One region of the Mesorhizobium sp. M4B.F.Ca.ET.058.02.1.1 genome, then DNA from elsewhere that is predicted to be linked to it. Evidence: riboswitches for the same ligand, from Rfam matches in the RefSeq annotation. Region 1 holds a riboswitch; each other region holds the start of a gene.
The links. Region 1 has a riboswitch for thiamine pyrophosphate ahead of thiB (thiamine ABC transporter substrate binding subunit). Riboswitches for the same ligand answer to the same signal wherever they lie in the genome.
Positions count from the first base shown of each region.

Region 1 (6,466 bases):
AGAGGCGTCGAAGAAGTTGGCCGCCGTCCCCGTCGCGGCGACCGTGTGGTTGTCAAGGAAGACCATGTCCTGGCCGATGCGGCGCGCGTCCTCCGGCTGGTGCGTGACGAACAGCACCGTCATCTGCCGTTCGGTATGGACACTGGCCAGCAAATCGAGCATGTCGTCGCGCAGCGCCGGTCCGAGCGAGGCGAACGGCTCGTCGAGCAAGAGCACCGGCCGGTCGCGCACCAGCACGCGCGCCAGCGCGACGCGCTGCCGCTCGCCGCCGGAAAGCTCGCGTGGCAGGCGCCTCTCCTTGCCCGCAAGGCCGACACGCGCCAGCGCATCGGCAATTGCCGCATGGTCGGCATCAGTGAGGCTGAGCGACGGCGAGCGGCCGAGCCCGACATTCCGCTCCACCGAAAGATGGGCGAACAGATTGTTCTCCTGGAACACCATCGAGACCGGCCTCACCGAAGGCGGCGCGGCGCTGACATCGCCACCGTCGATCAGCACGCGGCCGGATCCTGGCATCTCGAAACCAGCCACCAGGTTGAGCAGCGTCGACTTTCCCGAACCGCTCGGCCCCATGATGGCGGTGATCTTCGAGGCGGCGAACCCGACGTCGAAACGGAACGGCGCTTCGCCATAGCTGAACGAAGCGTCCTCGAGCCGGACGGCCGCGCCTTTCGCCCCGACTTCCTTCGCCGGCGTCATGATTTCTCTCCTTGCCCGAGGCGATCGGCGGCAAGCACCAGCGCCAGGCAGACGAGACCGAGCAGCAAGGCAAGGCCGGCGGCGTCGGCGGTGCGATAGCTGCCCATGCGCGCCAGCAGAAGATAGGGCAAGGTCTGCACGGAATCGCTGCCGAACAGCGCGATTACGCCGAGATCGCCGAGCGACAGGGCCATGGCGAAGGCGAAGCCGGTTGCGAGCGGCCGCCTGAGCGACGGCCAGTCGACCAGGCTGAGCCGGTTCCAGCCTGATATGCCGAGCAGCAGGCAGAGCCTCTCGTGGCGCTCGCTTGCTGCATCGTAGGCGGGGCGGATCGCGCGGATGGCAAAGGGCATCGCCATCACCGCGTTGACTGCGACGACCATCACCGGGGCGAGGGCAAAGACGTCGCTGACCGTACGCAAAAGCAGGAACCAGCCGGCGCCGACGACGATGGGCGGTACGACGAGGACGAACCCGGCACCGGTATCCGTTGCGTGCTCCAGCAATGTCTTGCGGCCGGCACAGCGCTTCAGGGCCAGCGCCCGGCGCGCCGCGATCAGCGCCAGCGACATCGCCACCGCGAGCGACGCCGACAGGAAGGCCAGCACCACGCTGGTCTGCGTCGCCTGCCGCACCGCGCTCTCGCCGGCGAGCCGGCCGAGATCGGCGCCGAGGCCCGCCGCGACCGTGGCCGCCATCGGTCCGGCGACGAACAGCAGCGCGAGCACGATCAGAGCCGCGTTCAGCGAGGTTTCCGCCGGGCTCGCCGAAAAGTACCGGCGCGGCGCCACCGGCAGGTTGGCGTCGCCGACGGTGTTGGCGCCGAGCCGCGTCAGTGCAAGCACTACGGCGAAGGTCAGCGCGATCTGCAGCAGCGTCAGCGTCACCGCCCGCGCCGGATCGAAATCGAAGCGCAGCGCCTGGTAGATGGCGACCTCCAGCGTCGTGGCGGCCGGCCCGCCGCCGAGCGTCAGCACGATGGTGAAGGAGGTGATGCAAAGCATGAAGACCAGCCCGGAGACACCGGGCAGCGCTGCCCGCAACGCCGGCCATTCGATCAGCCGGAAGGCGGGCCGACCGCCCATGCCGAGCTGGCTTGCCAATCGCCAGTGATTGGCCGGCACCGTGCCCAGCGCCTCGAGGAACAGCCGCGTGGCCAGGGGCAAGTTGAAGAAGACATGGGCAACGAGGATGCCGGACAGTCCGTAGATGCCCGGCCAGTTCCGTCCGCCGAGCAGGCCGGCGAAATAGCCGGCATTGCCGTAGAGCGCCAGGATGCCGAGCGCCGCGACAATGGCCGGCAGCGCCAGCGGCAGGGCGAAGAGCTGCAGGATCAGCCCGCGGCCCGGAAAAAGCGGATGCCGGGAGAGCGCGCGCGCGACGAACAGCGCCGGCACAACGGAAAGCAGGGTCGACAACAGCGCCTGCCAGAGTGTGAAGCGGACGACGCGCAGGATATAGGGATCGAAGGCCGAGGCGGCGCCGGAGAAATCATGCGCGCCTTCAAGGACGAGGCCGGCGAACGCCCCGCCGATCAGCAAGGTGATGGCGCCTAGCGCGGCGATGCCGGCGGTGATGCGGGGGTCAGAGCGAGGCGCGAGCTGCACGCTGCACCCTGGCGGAACTTAGCGAAAGCCGCGTTCCTTCGCCCCCCCTCTGTCCTGCCGGACATCTCCCCTCTAGGGGGAGATCAGCAGCGTCGACGCCGCGTTCCATCCCACACCGCCAAAGGTTGGCGAAAACCGCCGTGACAGCCAATCTCCCCCTTGAGGGGGAGATGTCCGGCAGGACAGAGGGGGTGGCTTGGCGCAGACATCGAGGCGATCGAAAGCCTACTTGCTCATCGCCGCCAGCCATTCGTCCACCCAGGCCTTGCGGTTGGCGGCGACCTCATCGGCGCTGAACAGCAAGGTCTTGGTCGGCTTGACCAATTTGTCGAAGGCCGGATTGAGCGGCTTGTCGGTCTTACCGGCCGGGAACATCCAGTTGGTCTCGGGGATGACATCCTGGAATTTCGGGCCGGTCATGAAGGCGATGAACTTCTCCGCCAGCGGATTCTTCGCCCCTGTCGTGGTGATGCCGGCAACCTCGATCTGCAGATATTCGCCCTCCTCGAAGGACGCGGCCTGGTAGCGTTCAGTTTTCTCGGCGACCATGTGATAGGCCGGCGAGGTGGTGTAGGACAGCACCATCGGCGCCTCGCCCTTGGTAAACAGGCCATAGGCCTCGCTCCAGCCCGGCGTCACCGTCAGCACCTTGGACTTGAGCTTGGCCCAGGCTTCCGGCGCCTTGTCGCCATAGACCGACTTGACCCAGAGCAGCAGGCCGAGGCCGGGCGTCGAGGTGCGTGGATCCTGGATGACGATCTTGTCGGTGGCGCTGCCCTCGACCAGTTCCTTCAGGCTCTTCGGCGGGACTTTCAGCTTTTCGGTGTCGTAGACGACGGCGAAATAGCCATAGTCGAACGGCACGAATGTGTCGTCGCTCCAGTTGCCGGGGACATTGAGGCCGGACACGTCGCCATGCGGCGCGAACAGGCCGCTCGCCTTGGCTTCGGCCGTCAGGTTGGTGTCGAGGCCGAGCACGATGTCGGCCTTGGTCGCCGCGCCCTCCAGCTTGACGCGGTTGAGTAACGCCACGCCATCGGCGACCGAGACGAATTCGAGATCGCAGCCGCATTCGGCCTCGAATTCCTTCTTTACCGCCGGGCCGGGACCCCAGTCGGCGGTGAAGCTCTCATAGGTATAGACGGTGAGCTTGTCCTTCGCGGCCGCCGGACCCGCCAGAAGCGAAACCAGGCCGGTTGCCAGAACAAGGTGGGACAAGAGCGTGCGCATCGGCGCCTCCTTCGTTGGTATTGAAAGGAATTGAGGCGCCGGATGGTCCGAGACGTCTAATCCCTCCGCCGGTACAAACCGGATCAGGTTCAGCGGGTTGGCGGTTGCCTCTCAGCCGGTCCGCGAAAACCCGCGTCCGGCACCCCGTTAGAGCGTTTCGACACATAGGCCCGGGCACGGCACCGCGCAAGCGGAAGTTTGCCGGGTGCCTGCACCCCCGGCTTCCGTTTCTCGGGCGGGGCTGGTAAGGGCGACGCCCATGGGCACATTCACCATCCTGCTTGGCGGCGACCTCGTCCGCACGCCGCGGCTCGACAGCCAGCTGGCCGGCGCGCGCGTCATCGCCGCCGATGGCGGCATCGGCCATGCCCGCATGCTGGGCCTGACGCCTGAGCTCTGGGTCGGCGATTTCGATTCCGTGCCGCCGGATTTGCCGGATGATCTGGCCGCCGTGCCACGCCAGGTGTTTCCGGCCGAGAAGGACAAGACGGACGGCGAGTTGGCGATCGCCGCCGCCCTCGAGCGCGGCGCCACCGGCCTCGTGCTGGCCGGCGCCTTCGGCGGCAAGCGCGCTGACCACGCCTTCCTGCATCTGGCACTCGCGGTTCGCCTGGCCGAGGCCGGCATGAGCGTGGTTATGACCAGCGGCGCGCAGGAAGGCATTCCGCTTTTGCCTGGCAAGGCCGGCTTCGACTATGCCGACGGCACGCTGTTTTCGGTGCTCGGCTTCTCCGACCTTTCCGGCCTGAGCGTCGCCGGCGCCAAATGGCCGCTCGATCACGTCGAGGTGACGTTCGGCTCGTCGCTGACTATATCAAACGAGGTCAAGGGGCGGCTTGAGATCGCGCTCGGCCACGGGCGCGCGTTGCTGCTCGCTCACCCCTATCCCCTTCCTGAAAGCTGACATGGCCCCGCCTCTTCTCAATCTCGACGGGATAAGACTGACCTTCGGCGGCACGCCGCTGCTCGATGGCGCGGCGCTCAGCGCGTCCGCCGGCGACAAGATCGCGCTGGTCGGCCGCAACGGCTCCGGCAAGTCGACGCTGCTCAAGATCGCCGCCGGCATGATCGAACCACAGGATGGCGAGGTGTTCCGCCAGCCTTCGGCGACGGTGCGTTACCTGCCGCAAATGCCCGACATGGATGGCTTCGCCAATGTGCGCGCCTATGTCGAGGCAGGGCTCGGACCGGCCGACGATCCCTACCGCGCCACCTATCTGATGGAGCATCTTGGCCTGACCGGCGAGGAGCGGCCAAACGACCTTTCCGGCGGCGAGGCGCGCCGCGCGGCCCTTGCCCGCGTCATGGCGCCGGAGCCCGACATTCTGCTGCTGGACGAGCCGACCAACCATCTCGACCTGTCGGTGATCGAATGGCTGGAAGAGGAGCTTGCCCGCACCTCCTCTGCGGTGATCCTGATTTCGCACGACCGTCGTTTTCTCGAGCGCGTATCGCGCGCCACTGTCTGGCTCGACCGCGGCCAGACCAAACGGCTGGACAAGGGTTTCGGCCATTTCGAGGAATGGCGCGACCAGGTGCTGGAAGAGGAAGAGCGCGAGCAGCACAAGCTCGGCCGCCAGATCGTGCGCGAGGAGCACTGGCTGCGCTACGGCGTGACCGCACGGCGCAAGCGCAACATGCGACGGCTCGGCGAACTGCAGACCATGCGCCAGCGTTTCCGCAGCCATCGCGGCGCCGAGGGCACGGCCACCCTGGTGGCCAGCGACGCCGCCGAGTCCGGCAAGCTGGTGATCGAGGCCAAGAGCATCGAAAAGAGCTTCGGCGACCTCACCGTGGTCAAGGGCTTCTCGAGCCGCATCCAGCGCGGCGACCGCGTCGGTTTGGTCGGCCCGAACGGCGCCGGAAAAACGACGCTGCTGAAGATGCTGACCGGTGAACTGGCGCCTGACGCCGGCACTGTGCGGCTCGGCGTCAATCTCGAGATCGCCACGCTCGACCAGAAGCGCGAGGCCGTCGATCCGGCCGAGACGCTGGCGCACTACCTCACCGACGGGCGCGGCGAGAACCTTCTCGTCAATGGCGAGCAGCGCCATGTCGTTTCCTACATGAAGGACTTCCTGTTCAAGCCGGAGCAGGCGCGTACGCCGGTGCGCGAGCTTTCGGGCGGCGAACGCGCGCGGCTGCTGCTCGCCCGCGTGCTGGCCAGGCCCGCGAACCTGCTGGTGCTCGACGAGCCGACCAACGACCTCGACATGGAGACGCTGGAACTGCTTCAGGAACTGGTCGCCAGCTTTGCCGGCACGGTCATCCTGGTCAGCCACGATCGCGATTTCCTCGACCGCACCGTCACCAGCGTGATCGCGCCGGATGGCGCCGGCCGCTGGATCGAATATGCCGGCGGCTATTCCGATATGCTGGCGCAGCGCGGCGGCTCGAAGCTGGAGGATCGCAAGGCGAGGCCGAAAGCGGATACGGCGGAACAGGCGGCCACCGGCAAGGCAGAGCCGGCGCCGCCGAAAGTCCCAGCGAAGAAACTGTCGTTCAAGCAGAAATTCGCGCTGGAATCCCTGCCCAGGAAGATCGAGGCGGTGACCGCGTCGATCTCCAGGCTGGAGAACAACATCGCCGATCTCTCCTATTACGAGCGCGACCCGGCCTCGTTCCAGAAGACCATCGCCGCCCTCGACAAGGAACGCGCGACGCTGGCCGCGCTGGAAGAAGAGTGGCTGGAACTGGAGATGCTGCGCGAGGAAATGGAGGGGTAGTCCCTCCTCCCGCTAGCTGCCCTCACAGACAGGCGTCGCAGATCGCGGCAATATGGCGTCTGTCCGTGCCGCAGCAGCCGCCAAGCACGGCGATGTGACCGAAGCGGTCGCGCATCGCGCTATAGCGCCGACCGAAATCGACCGGATCGCCGGGGTCGAGTTCGGTCGCTGCGTCGAGCTCGGCATGGCTCTTGGCGGATGCGT
Region 1 is NZ_CP034450.1:5,093,598-5,100,063, reverse strand. It holds gene thiQ (thiamine ABC transporter ATP-binding protein) at 1-699, opposite strand, end outside; gene thiP (thiamine/thiamine pyrophosphate ABC transporter permease) at 696-2,306, opposite strand; gene thiB (thiamine ABC transporter substrate binding subunit) at 2,532-3,536, opposite strand; TPP riboswitch at 3,580-3,693, opposite strand; gene EJ073_RS24730 (thiamine diphosphokinase) at 3,796-4,440, shown strand; gene EJ073_RS24725 (ABC-F family ATP-binding cassette domain-containing protein) at 4,442-6,262, shown strand; gene EJ073_RS24720 (homocysteine S-methyltransferase family protein) at 6,285-6,466, opposite strand, start outside.

Region 2 (6,466 bases), 620 kb from region 1:
CGATCCATTCTCGCGTGCGCGCCTCGGGGTCGTCGTTGAGCGTGATGTCGGTCACCACCGCCGCGCTGTCCGCGCCAGCCGCAAAGACACCGTCGAGCCGCTCAGGGTTGAGGCCACCAATGGCGACCAATTGAAACGGCGCGACCTGGCGCTTCCATTCGCTGATCCGTTCGACCCCTTGCGGCGCCCATTTCATCTTCTTCAGGATGGTCGGATAGATGGGTCCAAGCGCTATGTAGTCAGGCTCGGCGGCCATCGCCGTTTCCAGCTCCTGATGATCATGTGTGCTCAGTCCGAGCCTTACGCCGGCTGCCCGTATCGCCAAGAGGTCAGCGGTCTGCAAATCCTCCTGGCCGAGATGTATGAAGTCGCAGCCTTCCTCGATTGCCAGGCGCCAGTGGTCGTTGACGATGAGTTGGCACTGGTATCGAGCACACAAGGCCTTCGCGGTGCGGATCTCCGCGCGCAACCCAGCCTCATCCACGGTCTTGATGCGCAGTTGCAGAAGCCGGACTCCGAGTGGGACCAGCCGTTCGATCCAGGCAGCGCTGTCGACGATCAGATAAAAGGGATCGAGCTTCATGAAAAAACGGCCCTGCCGACCATCGGTGTCGATGGCACGGCGACGTCGCGCGGTTCGAGCATTCCCGAACTGAACGCCTCACGACCGGCGTCGACCGCCTTACCGAAAGCACGCGCCATGCCGACCGGATATGCCGCCTTGGCGACCGCTGTGTTCAGGAGCACGGCGTCAAAGCCGAGTTCCATGACGGTGGCCGCGTGCGACGGCCGTCCGAGCCCCGCATCCACAATCAGCGGGACGCCAGGGAAATATCCGCGCATCGAGCGCAGCGCCGTCATGTTGACCGGTCCCAAGGCGGAACCGATCGGTGCGCACCACGGCATCAGGACCTTGCAGCCCGTTTCCAGCAGCCGCTCGGCGACAACGAGATCGTCGGTGGTATAGGGGAATACCGCAAAGCCGTCCTCGCACAGGATGCGGGCGGCTTCAACCAGACCGAACACATCCGGCTGTAGCGTGTCGTGATTGCCGATCACTTCGAGCTTGATCCAGTTGGTGCCGAAGACCTCGCGCGCCATTTTCGCGGTGGTGACGGCTTCCTTGACGGAGAGGCAGCCGGCGGTATTGGGCAGGATTCTGGCGCCCAGCGAGCGGATCAACGACCAGAATTGTTCGCCGGCTCTACCGCCCGCCATCTCACGCCGCAACGAGACGGTCACCACCGACGTGCCCGACGCCTTGACTGCATCGGCAAGGATGGCCGGCGAAGGATATTGAGCGGTGCCGAGAAGCAGGCGCGACGAAAGCTCGGTTCCATAAAGCTCCAACATGCTAGCCGCCCTGCATGGGCGAGAGGATTTCGATCCGGTCGCCGTCGCTCAACTGGAACTCCGTGCGGTTGGCTTTGTGCACGAGGTCGCCGTTGACGGCGGTGGCGAGCCAATCGCCCTCATAGTCGAGCGCGGCAAGCAACTCGGCCAGCGTGGTGGCGGCAATCTCACGCGCCTCGCCGTTGACCATCAGTTTCATGAGCATGCTCCTTGGTTCTGTCTTGACTGAAAACCAGGCCGGCAGCCTGGCGCGCCATGGCGGGGGCGAGGAGAAAACCGTGACGATAAAGACCGTTGATCGCGATGATCTCACCGTCTGTTTCGACGCGTGGCAAATTGTCGGGAAATGCCGGACGGACACCCACACCGGTTTCAACGATCTCGGCCTCACCAAAGGCCGGATGGAGGGCATGGGCGGCGCCCAGCAGCTCCATCATGGAACGCGCCGTCACCGGTCCGGCGCTCTGGCTTTCAATCATCGTCGCTCCGATCATGAAACGGTGATCGGTGCGCGGCACGGCATAAAGCGGAAAGCGTGGATGAAGCAAACGGACCGGCCGCGACAGCGAGACATCAGGCGTGCGAAGGATCAGCATTTCGCCGCGAACACCGCGCAGCCTGTCATCGGCCGCTGCCATTCCCATGCAGTCTATCTGACGGGCGAAACCCGAAACAGGCCGGGCGTCGCAGCCGAAGTGGAATTTGACACCCATGGTCGCAAGGTTGTCATGAAGTGCCGCCATCGCCTGGCGTGGGTCGAGGTGAGCCTCGTTGGGGAAGAGCAATCCACGCCGGAAGCGGCCGGCGAGGTCGGGTTCCAGGAGCGCAATTTCGTTTTCATCGACGCGCCTATGCCCTGACGTGCGACTGGCGAACCGGTCAAGCTCACCGGCATCACGCGGCGCGGCCACGACCAATGTCCCGGCCCGTGTCACCTGACCCGACAGCACCGCATCCCACCAGTCGGCAGCGTCGCGTCCGAGATCCAGCACCGGCTGCTCCGCGCTTTCGCGCTCGCACCATGGCGCCAGCATGCCGCCGGCGAACCACGACGCGTTGCCGCCAAGGCCATGCCGCATCTCGGCGACTGTGACCGTCGCGCCGCGGGCGGCGAGTTCGAAAGCGACGGTGAGGCCGGCAACGCCGGCCCCTTTGACGAGCACCCTCATGATGGTTTGGGAGCCTCCGGCACGACCGGTACGCCAGTCTCGTCCGCCGGCATGTAGAGATCGCCGCCCTCCCGGTATTTTGCCGCCATTGCCGCCATGCCTTCCTTCTGAGCCTCGGCACGGATGTCGTGGGAAATGCGCATGGAGCAGAATTTCGGCCCGCACATCGAACAGAAATGTGCCAGCTTGTGCGCCTCCTTGGGCAAGGTCTGGTCGTGGAAGGACCGTGCGGTTTCGGGGTCGAGCGACAGGTTGAACTGGTCCTCCCAGCGGAACTCGAAGCGCGCGCGCGAAAGGGCATCATCCCTGGTTTTCGCTGCCGGATGGCCCTTCGCCAGATCGGCTGCATGGGCGGCTATCTTGTAAGTGATCACCCCAATCTTGACGTCGTTGCGGTCGGGAAGGCCGAGATGCTCTTTCGGCGTGACGTAGCAAAGCATTGCGGTGCCGAACCAGCCTATCATGGCGGCACCTATCCCTGAGGTGATGTGGTCATAGCCCGGCGCGATGTCGGTCGTCAGCGGCCCCAACGTGTAGAACGGCGCCTCACCGCACACTGCGAGCTGCTTGTCCATGTTCTGCCTGATCTTGTGCATGGGGACATGGCCCGGGCCTTCGATCATCACCTGGCAGTCCTTTGCCCAGGCAATCTTGGTGAGTTCTCCAAGTGTTTCCAGTTCGGCGAATTGCGCCGCGTCGTTCGCATCGGCGATTGAACCGGGACGAAGGCCGTCGCCGAGCGAGAAGGAAACGTCATAGGCTCTGGCGATGTCGCAGATCTCCTCGAAATGCTCGTAGAGGAAGCTCTCCCGGTGATGGTGCAGGCACCATTTGGCCATGATCGAGCCGCCGCGCGAGACGATGCCCGTGACCCGGTCGACGGTCAGCGGTATGTAGTGCAGCCGCACGCCGGCGTGGATGGTGAAATAGTCGACGCCTTGCTCGGCCTGCTCGATCAGCGTGTCGCGATAGACCTCCCAGTTGAGGTCCTCGGCGATGCCGCCGACCTTTTCGAGCGCCTGATAGAGCGGCACCGTGCCGATCGGCACCGGTGCATTGCGCACGATCCAGTCGCGGATGTTGTGGATGTTGCGGCCGGTCGACAGGTCCATCACCGTATCGGCGCCCCAGCGGATCGCCCACACCATCTTTTCGACCTCTTCGGCCATCGACGATGTGGCAGCCGAGTTACCGATGTTGGCGTTGATCTTCACCAGGAAATTTCGCCCGATGATCATCGGTTCGCTCTCGGGATGATTGATGTTGGCGGGAATGATTGCGCGTCCGCGCGCCACCTCGTCGCGCACGAATTCGGGTGTGACGAAATCTGGGATCGCCGCGCCGAAGGCTTCGCCGTCGCGTTGCAGCTTGCCGCGCATCACCTCGCGGCCGAGATTCTCGCGGATGGCTACGAACTCCATTTCTGGCGTGATGATGCCGGCGCGCGCATAGGCAAGTTGGGTCACCGCCTTGCCCTGCTTGGCCTTGAGCGGCCGATTGCGTATCGGAAATTCCGGTGTCAGGCGCTCGCCGGTGGCGAATCCATTGTCTTCCGGCCGGACGTGGCGGCCGTCATAGGCTTCGACATCGCAACGCGCCGTGACCCATTCGTGGCGAAGCCGGGCAAGGCCTTTTTCGATGCTGGTTTGGACTGATGGATCGGTGTAGGGGCCGGACGGATCGTAGACGGTGACGGGCGGTTCGCCGGCCGTCGGATGGACGGAAATCTCGCGCATCGGCACCCTGATCTGCGGGTAGAGGACGCCGGGCTTGTGGATTTTCCGCGAGGCGGGCAGTGGTCCCGTCGACACGGCGGGGGTGAGGGCATTCATCGTGAGGCTCCTTTGCTCATGCATTGGAGACCCAGTTCTGTGCCGGAAGGATGAAAAGACGCTTCTGTAGACCTGCTGCAGCAGGACCTCGGGCGTAAACTCCCGCAAAGCGCTTGCACCGTCCCTACGCCAGTATGAACTGGATCAGGTTCAACGGGTCACTGCGCCGCGAAAGCCAGCAGTATCTCAGCCCCTTACCGGGACTCCCCTGGTGAATGCCTCAAGTTGAATGGGCCGGTGCTGCTTTGTCAAGCGCCTTCGGGCGCCTTCGGGCGCCTTCGGCCGGTGGCGACGTCCGGCGGCCGGCCGAGCGGAGAGCTCGCGCATGCATCGGGGACAAGTCACGCCCCGTAGACCAGGGCTGGAATGGCCAAAGTCTCATTCGCTTCGTGAAGGATGGAAAAACTGTATCGGCCATGTGCGTCGAGATCGACCGAGTAGCTCAGGCGGTCACGGATGTGGTTATCCTGGTCGAAGGCGACGATTTGCGGCTTCAGCGAGGTGATTTGCACCACGTCCAGGTAGATGGAGTTGCAGATATGATCTGGTCGTCGGGCTGGCAGGTGCAAGCGGCCGCTCTATTCAGGATGCGGCATCGGCGGCGTTCCCGATACCAATGATATCTTGCGGGCAACTTATGCAATCACCGGCTTCGTAAAACCCGACGGCGGCGGCCGTGTCCTGGCGCTGAGGATGTGCCGCTGTTCCAGCAGAGAAATCGCGTGGGCGCGGAGTTTTCGCTCTGCGAGGAAGAGTTGACGCAATCGTTTAGCTTGCTTGCAGTTCGTAGAGACCCGCCTTTGAAAGCAACTAAGCTATTGCATTGATATGTTGGTGCGCGATCGATCGCTACATAGCCGGCCGCCATTATCCGAGTATTGATCCGCCGGTGTTCGTGTTGCCGTATATGGCAATCCCTGCGAGATCGTCGCGGCCGGATCGGCCGCACCCTCTAGTCATAAAAGGGGAAGCGACCGAGAATTCCGCTGCCGAAAACTTCTCTGGCTTGGCTATGCATGCGGTAGATGAGATCGCCGCCTACCGCGACCTGGTCGAGGAAGGCATCGACGCCCAGTTCGGACAGCCTGGTTATCGCAATGCGTTAGCGGCTCAGACTTGCGGTCTCGAGAGCGGCCTTTGGGGGTCACCTCTTTTTTGTTTCAGAGGTTGGAAGACGGCTGCTCGTTACCCAATAGAAATGGCGACTACGGAACGCGATCGATCGCGGCCATCAGGAAACACCTGTCTTCGGCTCAACCTCGACATGGCGTCCGATCGACCGCAGATATACAGCTATCTCGTCCATGAGATGATCGCGTTCGCCGTAGATCTCAGCAATCCTGCGCAGCTGTGGCTCGACGGACCTCCGTTGCGCCGGCGTCAAATCAGCATCGCCAAAGACATATCCCAAGTTGCCAATCGCGCAAATGTTGCAGCCGGCCTCCACAACTGCTTGCACGAATGCCGGAATGTCTTTTTCTTGCATAGTCTTCATGTCGAACCTCTCGTGAATGGCGTGCTTGCGCGCCCATGCTGCCTTTTCAGCGTGTCCTCTGGGCGGCGCAAGCCTTGAGCGTAATTGTGCCGGGCAACCTCGACTATCCCGTCTGCCACGCTCTTTAGAGTCGGTGGGGTCTGGTGATTGCAGGCTGGGCCACTCAAAAGCCTGCAAGAAGAAAGTCATGGCGACCATTGCTCAAGATCGCGAGGGTGCGTGCAAGACCTTCCGTTGGCAGTCATGCACGCTCACCCAGCAACTGGGTATTGAGCAACTGGGTCTCACGTCGCGGGTCTCGTGTGCTTCACAGCCGAAAATAAGGTACCACCGTGGCTATTCTCAAGTGCAGGCTACCTCTTCAGGACACGGCGGAGTGCCTTCCGACGCACCCCTGGTGCAACGTGCGACCTAACGAGACACATCTCGTTCGCGTTCCCTCGACCTTTCTTCGTATTGCTGCTTGCCCTGCGATTTCAGGCCCTCTGCTAGCTTCTCGGCCGCTCTTTGGCCTGCAATGTCACTATTCAAGATCATATCCGACATCCCTGGATGGTCATAACCGTAATGCGCATGCAGTTTCCCTCACGAGCAGCGCCTATCCGTCGATTAGTTCG
Region 2 is NZ_CP034450.1:4,472,252-4,478,717, forward strand. It holds gene EJ073_RS21940 (thiamine phosphate synthase) at 1-583, opposite strand, end outside; gene EJ073_RS21945 (thiazole synthase) at 580-1,353, opposite strand; gene thiS (sulfur carrier protein ThiS) at 1,355-1,552, opposite strand; gene thiO (glycine oxidase ThiO) at 1,521-2,522, opposite strand; gene thiC (phosphomethylpyrimidine synthase ThiC) at 2,519-4,354, opposite strand; TPP riboswitch at 4,458-4,574, opposite strand; gene EJ073_RS21965 (hypothetical protein) at 4,696-4,923, opposite strand; gene EJ073_RS32960 (hypothetical protein) at 5,586-6,038, opposite strand.
Region 2: linked by a shared signal. The riboswitch ahead of thiC (phosphomethylpyrimidine synthase ThiC) and the one ahead of thiB (thiamine ABC transporter substrate binding subunit) in region 1 are both predicted to bind thiamine pyrophosphate.

Region 3 (6,466 bases), 2.3 Mb from region 1:
GTCTGCAAATCCTCCTGGCCGAGATGGATGAAGTCGCAACCTTCCTCGATTGCCAGGCGCCAGTGGTCGTTGACGATGAGCTGGCATTGGTGCTCGGCGCATAAGGCCTTCGCCTTGCGGATTTCGGCGCGCAACCCGGTCTCGTCCATGGCCTTGATGCGCAACTGAACCAGCCTGACGCCGACCGGCGCCAACCGTTCGATCCAGGCGGCGCTATCGACGATCAGGTAGAAGGGATCGAGCTTCATGATAAAACCGCCCTGCCGAATGTCGGCGTCGACGGCATCGCGACCTCGCGCGGTTCGAGCATTCCCGAGCAGAACGCTTCGCGGCCGGCATCGACCGCCTTGCCGAATGCGCGCGCCATGCCGACCGGATCGGCCGCCTTGGCGACCGCCGTGTTCAGGAGCACGGCGTCAAAGCCGAGTTCCATCACGGTTGTCGCGTGCGACGGACGTCCAAGTCCGGCATCGACAATCAACGGAACGTCGGGGAAATGCCTGCGCATCGAGCGCAGCGCCGGGATGTTGACCGGCCCGAGGGCTGAACCGATCGGCGCGCACCATGGCATCAGGACCTTGCAGCCAGCCTCCAGCAGCCGCTCGGCGACGACGAGGTCGTCGGTGGTATAGGGGAATACCGAGAAGCCATCCTCGCACAAGATACGGGCGGCTTCGACAAGGCCAAATACGTCCGGCTGTAGTGTGTCGTGGTTGCCGATCACTTCGAGCTTGATCCAACTCGTCCCGAACACTTCGCGCGCCATGCTCGCAGTCGTGACCGCTTCCTTGATGGAGTGGCAGCCGGCGGTGTTGGGCAGGATTTTCGTGCCGAGCGATCGGATCAGCGACCAGAATTTTTCGCCGGCCCTGCCGCCCGCCATCTCCCGCCGCAAGGAGACGGTCACCACCGACGCGCCCGACGCGTGAACTGCATCGGCAAGGATGGCCGGCGAAGGATATTGTGCCGTGCCGAGAAGCAGGCGCGAGGGAAGCGTCGTTCCCAGAAGCTCCAACATCGCTAGCCTCCCTGCATCGGCGAGAGGATTTCGATCCGGTCGCCGTCGCTCAGTTGGAATGCTGCCCGGCTGGCTTTGTGCACGAGGTCGCTGTTGACGGCCGTGGCCAGCCAGTCGCCCTCATAGTCGAGTGCTGCAAGCAGCGCCGCCAGCGTCGTGGTTGGGGTCTCAAGCGCTTCGCCGTTGACGATCAGTTTCATGTGTAGACTCCAAAGGTTTGTCCTGACTGAAGACAATCTCGGCCGCCTCGCGCGCCATGGCGGGTGCCAGCAGAAAGCCATGGCGATAAAGTCCGTTGATCGCGATCGTACTTCCGTGAGTCTCGACACGCGGCAGGTTGTCGGAAAAAGCCGGGCGAATGCCGACGCCGGTCTCAACGATACCAGCCTCGCCGAATGCCGGATTCAGAGCGCAGGCAGCGCCAAGCAACTCCATCACCGAACGGACTGTGATCGGTCCCCCGGACTGGCTTTCGATCATCGTCGCGCCAACCATGAAACGGTGGTCGGCGCGCGGCACGATGTAGAGCGGAAAGCGCGGATGAAGCAGCCGGACCGGGCGCGACAGCGAGACGTCGGGGGTGTGCAGGATCAGCATCTCGCCGCGAACACCGCGCAGCCTGCCGTTGACAGCGGCCATTCCCGTGCAGTCGATCTGGCGATCGAAACCGGAAACCCGCCCGGCGTCGGTACCGAAGCGGAATGAGACGTCCATGGCTGCGAGCCTGTTGTGGAGTGCCGTCATCGCCTGGCGCGGGTCGAGATGAGCCTCCTCGGGGAAAAGCAGTCCACGGCGGAAGCGACCGGCGAGGTCGGGCTCCAGCAGCGCGATTTCGTCTTCGTCGACACGCCGATGGCCTGACGTACGGCTGGCGAAGCGGTCAAGCTCGCCCGCATCGCGCAGCGCTGCCACAACCAGCGTTCCGGCCCGTGTCACCTGGCCGGGCAACACCGCCTCCCACCAGTCGGCGGCGTCGCGTCCGTGATCCAGCACCGGCTGCTCGGCGCTTTCACGCTCGCACCAGGGCGCCAGCATGCCGCCGGCGAACCAGGACGCATTGCCGCCAAGGCCGCGCCTTGTCTCCGCAACCGTCACCGTCGCGCCGCGGATGGCGAGCTCGAAGGCGGCGGTGAGGCCGGCGACGCCGGCCCCTCTGACCAGCACCTTCATGACCGCTCACGCCCCTGTGGTATGGGCGGTGCGCCGATCTCGTCCGCCGGCACGTAGAGATCGCCGCCTTCGCGATATTTCGCCGCCATCGCCGCCATGCCCTCTTTCTGCGCCTCGGCGCGGATGTCGTGGGAAATGCGCATGGAGCAGAATTTCGGCCCGCACATCGAGCAGAAATGCGCCAGCTTGTGCGCCTCCTTGGGCAAGGTCTCGTCGTGGAACGAGCGCGCCGTTTCGGGGTCGAGCGACAGGTTGAACTGGTCTTCCCAGCGGAACTCGAACCGCGCGCGGGAAAGGGCATCGTCCCTGACCTTCGCCGCCGGATGGCCCTTGGCGAGATCCGCGGCATGCGCAGCGATCTTATAGGTGATCACGCCGGTCTTGACGTCGTTGCGGTCGGGCAGGCCGAGATGTTCCTTCGGCGTGACGTAGCAGAGCATTGCCGTGCCGAACCAGCCGATCATGGCAGCACCTATGCCGGAGGTGATGTGATCGTAGCCCGGCGCGATGTCAGTCGTCAGCGGCCCCAGCGTATAGAACGGCGCCTCGCCGCAGACGGCGAGCTGCTTGTCCATGTTCTGCTTGATCTTGTGCATCGGCACATGACCGGGCCCCTCGATCATCACCTGGCAGTCCTTGGCCCAGGCGATCTGAGTCAGCTCGCCTAGCGTTTCCAGCTCGGCGAACTGCGCGGCGTCGTTGGCGTCGGCGATCGAGCCCGGACGAAGCCCGTCGCCGAGCGAGAAGGACACGTCGTAGGCGCGACAGATGTCGCAGATCTCGGCGAAGTGTTCGTAGAGGAAGCTCTCCCGGTGATGGTGCAGGCACCATTTGGCCATGATCGAGCCGCCGCGCGAGACGATCCCGGTCACCCGGTCGACGGTCAGCGGGATATAGTGCAGCCGCACGCCGGCGTGGATGGTGAAATAGTCGACGCCCTGCTCGGCCTGCTCGATCAGCGTGTCGCGATACACCTCCCAGGTCAGGTCCTCGGCGATGCCGCCCACCTTTTCCAGCGCCTGGTAAAGCGGCACCGTGCCGATCGGCACCGGCGCATTGCGCACGATCCATTCGCGAATGTTGTGGATGTTGCGGCCCGTGGAAAGATCCATCACCGTGTCGGCGCCCCAGCGGATCGCCCACACCATCTTCTCGACCTCTTCGGCCATCGACGAGGTGACGGCGGAGTTGCCGATATTGGCGTTGATCTTGACCAGGAAATTGCGGCCAATGATCATCGGCTCGCTCTCGGGATGATTGATGTTGGCGGGAATGATCGCCCGTCCGCGCGCCACTTCGTCGCGCACGAATTCCGGCGTGACGAAGTCGGGGATCGCCGCGCCGAAGGCTTCGCCGTCGCGCTTAAGCTTGCCGCGCAGGGCCTCGCGGCCCAGATTCTCGCGGATCGCGACGAACTCCATCTCGGGCGTGATGATGCCGGCGCGCGCATAGGCAAGCTGGGTCACCGCCTTGCCGGCCTTGGCCCGCAGCGGCCGATTGCGGACCGGAAATTCCGGCGTCAGGCGCTCGCCCGTCGCGAACCCGTTGTCTTCCGGCCGCACGTGGCGGCCGTCATAGGCCTCGACATCTCCGCGCGCCGCGATCCAGTCCTGCCGAGGCCGGGCGAGGCCCCTTTCGATGTCCGTTTCGATCGCAGGGTTGGTATAGGGGCCGGAGGAGTCATAGACCGTCACCGGCGGCTCGCCGGCGGTCGGATGGACGGCGATCTCGCGCATCGGCACCCTGATCCGCGGGTGGAGGCTGCCTTGCTTGTGGATCTTGCGTGAGGCGGGCAGCGGTCCCGTCGACACGGTGGGGGTGAGGGCATTCATCTTGAGGCTCCTTTGCTCATGCATTGGAGACCCAGTTCTGTGCCGGAAGGATGAAAAGACGCTTTGGTCGCCCTGCCGAAACAGGACCTCGGGCATAGACTCCCGCGAAGCGCTTGCACCGTCCCTACGCCAGTATGAACTGGATCAGGTTCAACGGGTCACTGCGCCGCGAAAGCCAGCAGTATCTCAGCCCCTTGCCGGGACTCCCCTGGTGAATGCCTCAGGTTGGACGGGCGGGCGCCACTTTGTCAAGCCGTGTTCGGCCAGTCATCTCATACAGTCAGTCTGTCCCGTCAGCACCGCTACCCGGCTAGATCCCGACCACCAGGGCGCCGCCGCTGAGACCCGCACCTGCCGCCGCCAGGAGAACCTTTTCGCCTGGCCTAAACGGCTGCTTCCGATGCGCGAGCGACAGCGAGAGCGGGATCGTCGCGGCGGAGGAATTGCCGTATTCGACGATCGTCTTGACGATCGCACGATCATCGATACCGAGGTTTCGCCCGACGGCATCGAAGATGCGGACGTTGGCCTGATGCGGTGCGAACCGGTCGATGTCTTGCGGTCGCATGCGGGCAGCAGTGAGCGCCTCCCGCGAGCAGGCGGTCATCATCTCGACCGCCTTGGCGAACACTTCGCGGCCGTCGGTGATCGTCATCCGGGTCTCAGCGAGATCGAGGTCGGCGTGGAAGGGCTTGTTGCTTCCGCCCGCCGGAATCTGGATCAGCCCGTAGCGCGATCCATCGGAATCAACCGATGCGCCGAGAATGCCCCGATCCGGTTCATCGCCGGGCCCGATCACCACGGCGCCGGCGGCATCGGCGAACAAAACCGCGCTGGCGCGCTCGGCCGGGTTGATGCGGCGGCTAAGGATGTTCGCGGCAATGACGATGGCGGCTTTGCCGTGCAGGCGGGTGAAGCCATCGGCAAACATAAGCGCATAGATGAAGCCGGCGCAGGCGCCGGTCAGATCGATCGCGCCGGCGCGGCTCAGTCCCAACCGATGCGCGACCAGCGGCGCGCTGGGCGGCAGGAGGTGATCAGGCGTCGAGGTGGCAAGCAACAGAAGACCGATGTCGCCGCGGTCGATGCCGGCATTCGTCAGCGCCATGTCGCCGGCTTGCGCGGCAAGGCCCGACAGTGTGTCGTCGTCGGTTGCCCAGAAGCGCGACCGTATCCCGGTGCGCCGCTCGATCCAGCCGGGCTCGAGCCCGAGACGATCTTCGATCTCCTGATTCTCGACCCTGCGCGCCGGCGCATGATGGCCGAACCCGAGAAGGCGCGACGACCTGCTCATGGCTTAGCGCCGAAGCGTTCCCCGGCCTCCTCGATGGCGTCATAGAGACCGTCGAGTTCTTCGCCGGTGATGCAATAGGGCGGCAGAAGATAGAGGACATTGCCGAGCGGACGCACCAGCAGCCCGCGCTCGAGGAAGAAAGCGCGCAGCTTCGGCCCGATCTCGGCCAGATAGCCGGCGGAGCCGGTGCGCAGATCGAGAGCCGCGATCGTCCCGGTTGCGCGGCTGTCGGTGAAAAAAGGATTGTCACGAAAACGATGAAGCCCTGCGGCCTGTCTTGCACTCAGGGCCGCGACCCGCTCGGCCACCGGTTCGTCACGCCAGATCTCGACATTGGCGAGTGCGGCCGCGCAGGCCATCGGATTGGCAGTGTAGGAACTCGAGTGGAAGAATGTCTTCTTCCGGTCCTCGGAATAATGGGCCTGGAAGATGGCATCGGTGGCAATCGTCGCCGCCAGCGGGATTGCGCCGCCCGTCAGCCCTTTCGAGGTGCACAGAATGTCCGGTGAGATTGATGCCTGCTCGCAGGCGAACATGGTTCCGGTGCGGCCCCAGCCGGTCATCACCTCGTCGGCGATCAGCAGCGTGCCAGAGGCCTCGGCGATCTTCTTCAACTCGGCCAGAACCCATGCCGGATACATCAGCATGCCGCCGGCGCCGAGCACCAGCGGCTCGACGATCAGCGCGGCTGCGTGCCGGTCGCGGGAGACTGCCTCGAACCGATCGAGCGTCTCCTGCTCGCGCCCGGCAGCCGGGAAGGGGATGGTGTCGACCTCGAACAACAGGGGCTCGTAGGCAGCGTTGAACACGCCGCGAGCGCCGACGCTCATCGTGCCGATGGTGTCGCCATGATAGCTGTGCTCCATGACGACGATGCGCGAGCGCGGCGCGTCGATATTGCGGAAGTAGCCGAGTGCCATCTTCAGCGCGACCTCGACGGAGGTCGAGCCGCTGTCGGAATAGAACACCCGTTCGAGGCCGGCCGGAGCGAGGCCGACAAGCGCCCTGGCCAGGCGTTCGGCCGGCTCGTGGGTGAAGCCAGCGAAGATGATCTGGTCGAGGCTCGCCGCGGTCGTCTCGATGGCCTTGATGATGCGGGGATGGCGGTGGCCGTGGGTGACGACCCACCAGGAGGAAATGGCATCCAGGATG
Region 3 is NZ_CP034450.1:2,749,346-2,755,811, reverse strand. It holds gene EJ073_RS13775 (thiamine phosphate synthase) at 1-248, opposite strand, end outside; gene EJ073_RS13770 (thiazole synthase) at 245-1,018, opposite strand; gene thiS (sulfur carrier protein ThiS) at 1,021-1,218, opposite strand; gene thiO (glycine oxidase ThiO) at 1,187-2,188, opposite strand; gene thiC (phosphomethylpyrimidine synthase ThiC) at 2,185-4,020, opposite strand; TPP riboswitch at 4,124-4,240, opposite strand; gene EJ073_RS13750 (beta-ketoacyl-ACP synthase III) at 4,331-5,314, opposite strand; gene EJ073_RS13745 (adenosylmethionine--8-amino-7-oxononanoate transaminase) at 5,311-6,466, opposite strand, start outside.
Region 3: linked by a shared signal. The riboswitch ahead of thiC (phosphomethylpyrimidine synthase ThiC) and the one ahead of thiB (thiamine ABC transporter substrate binding subunit) in region 1 are both predicted to bind thiamine pyrophosphate.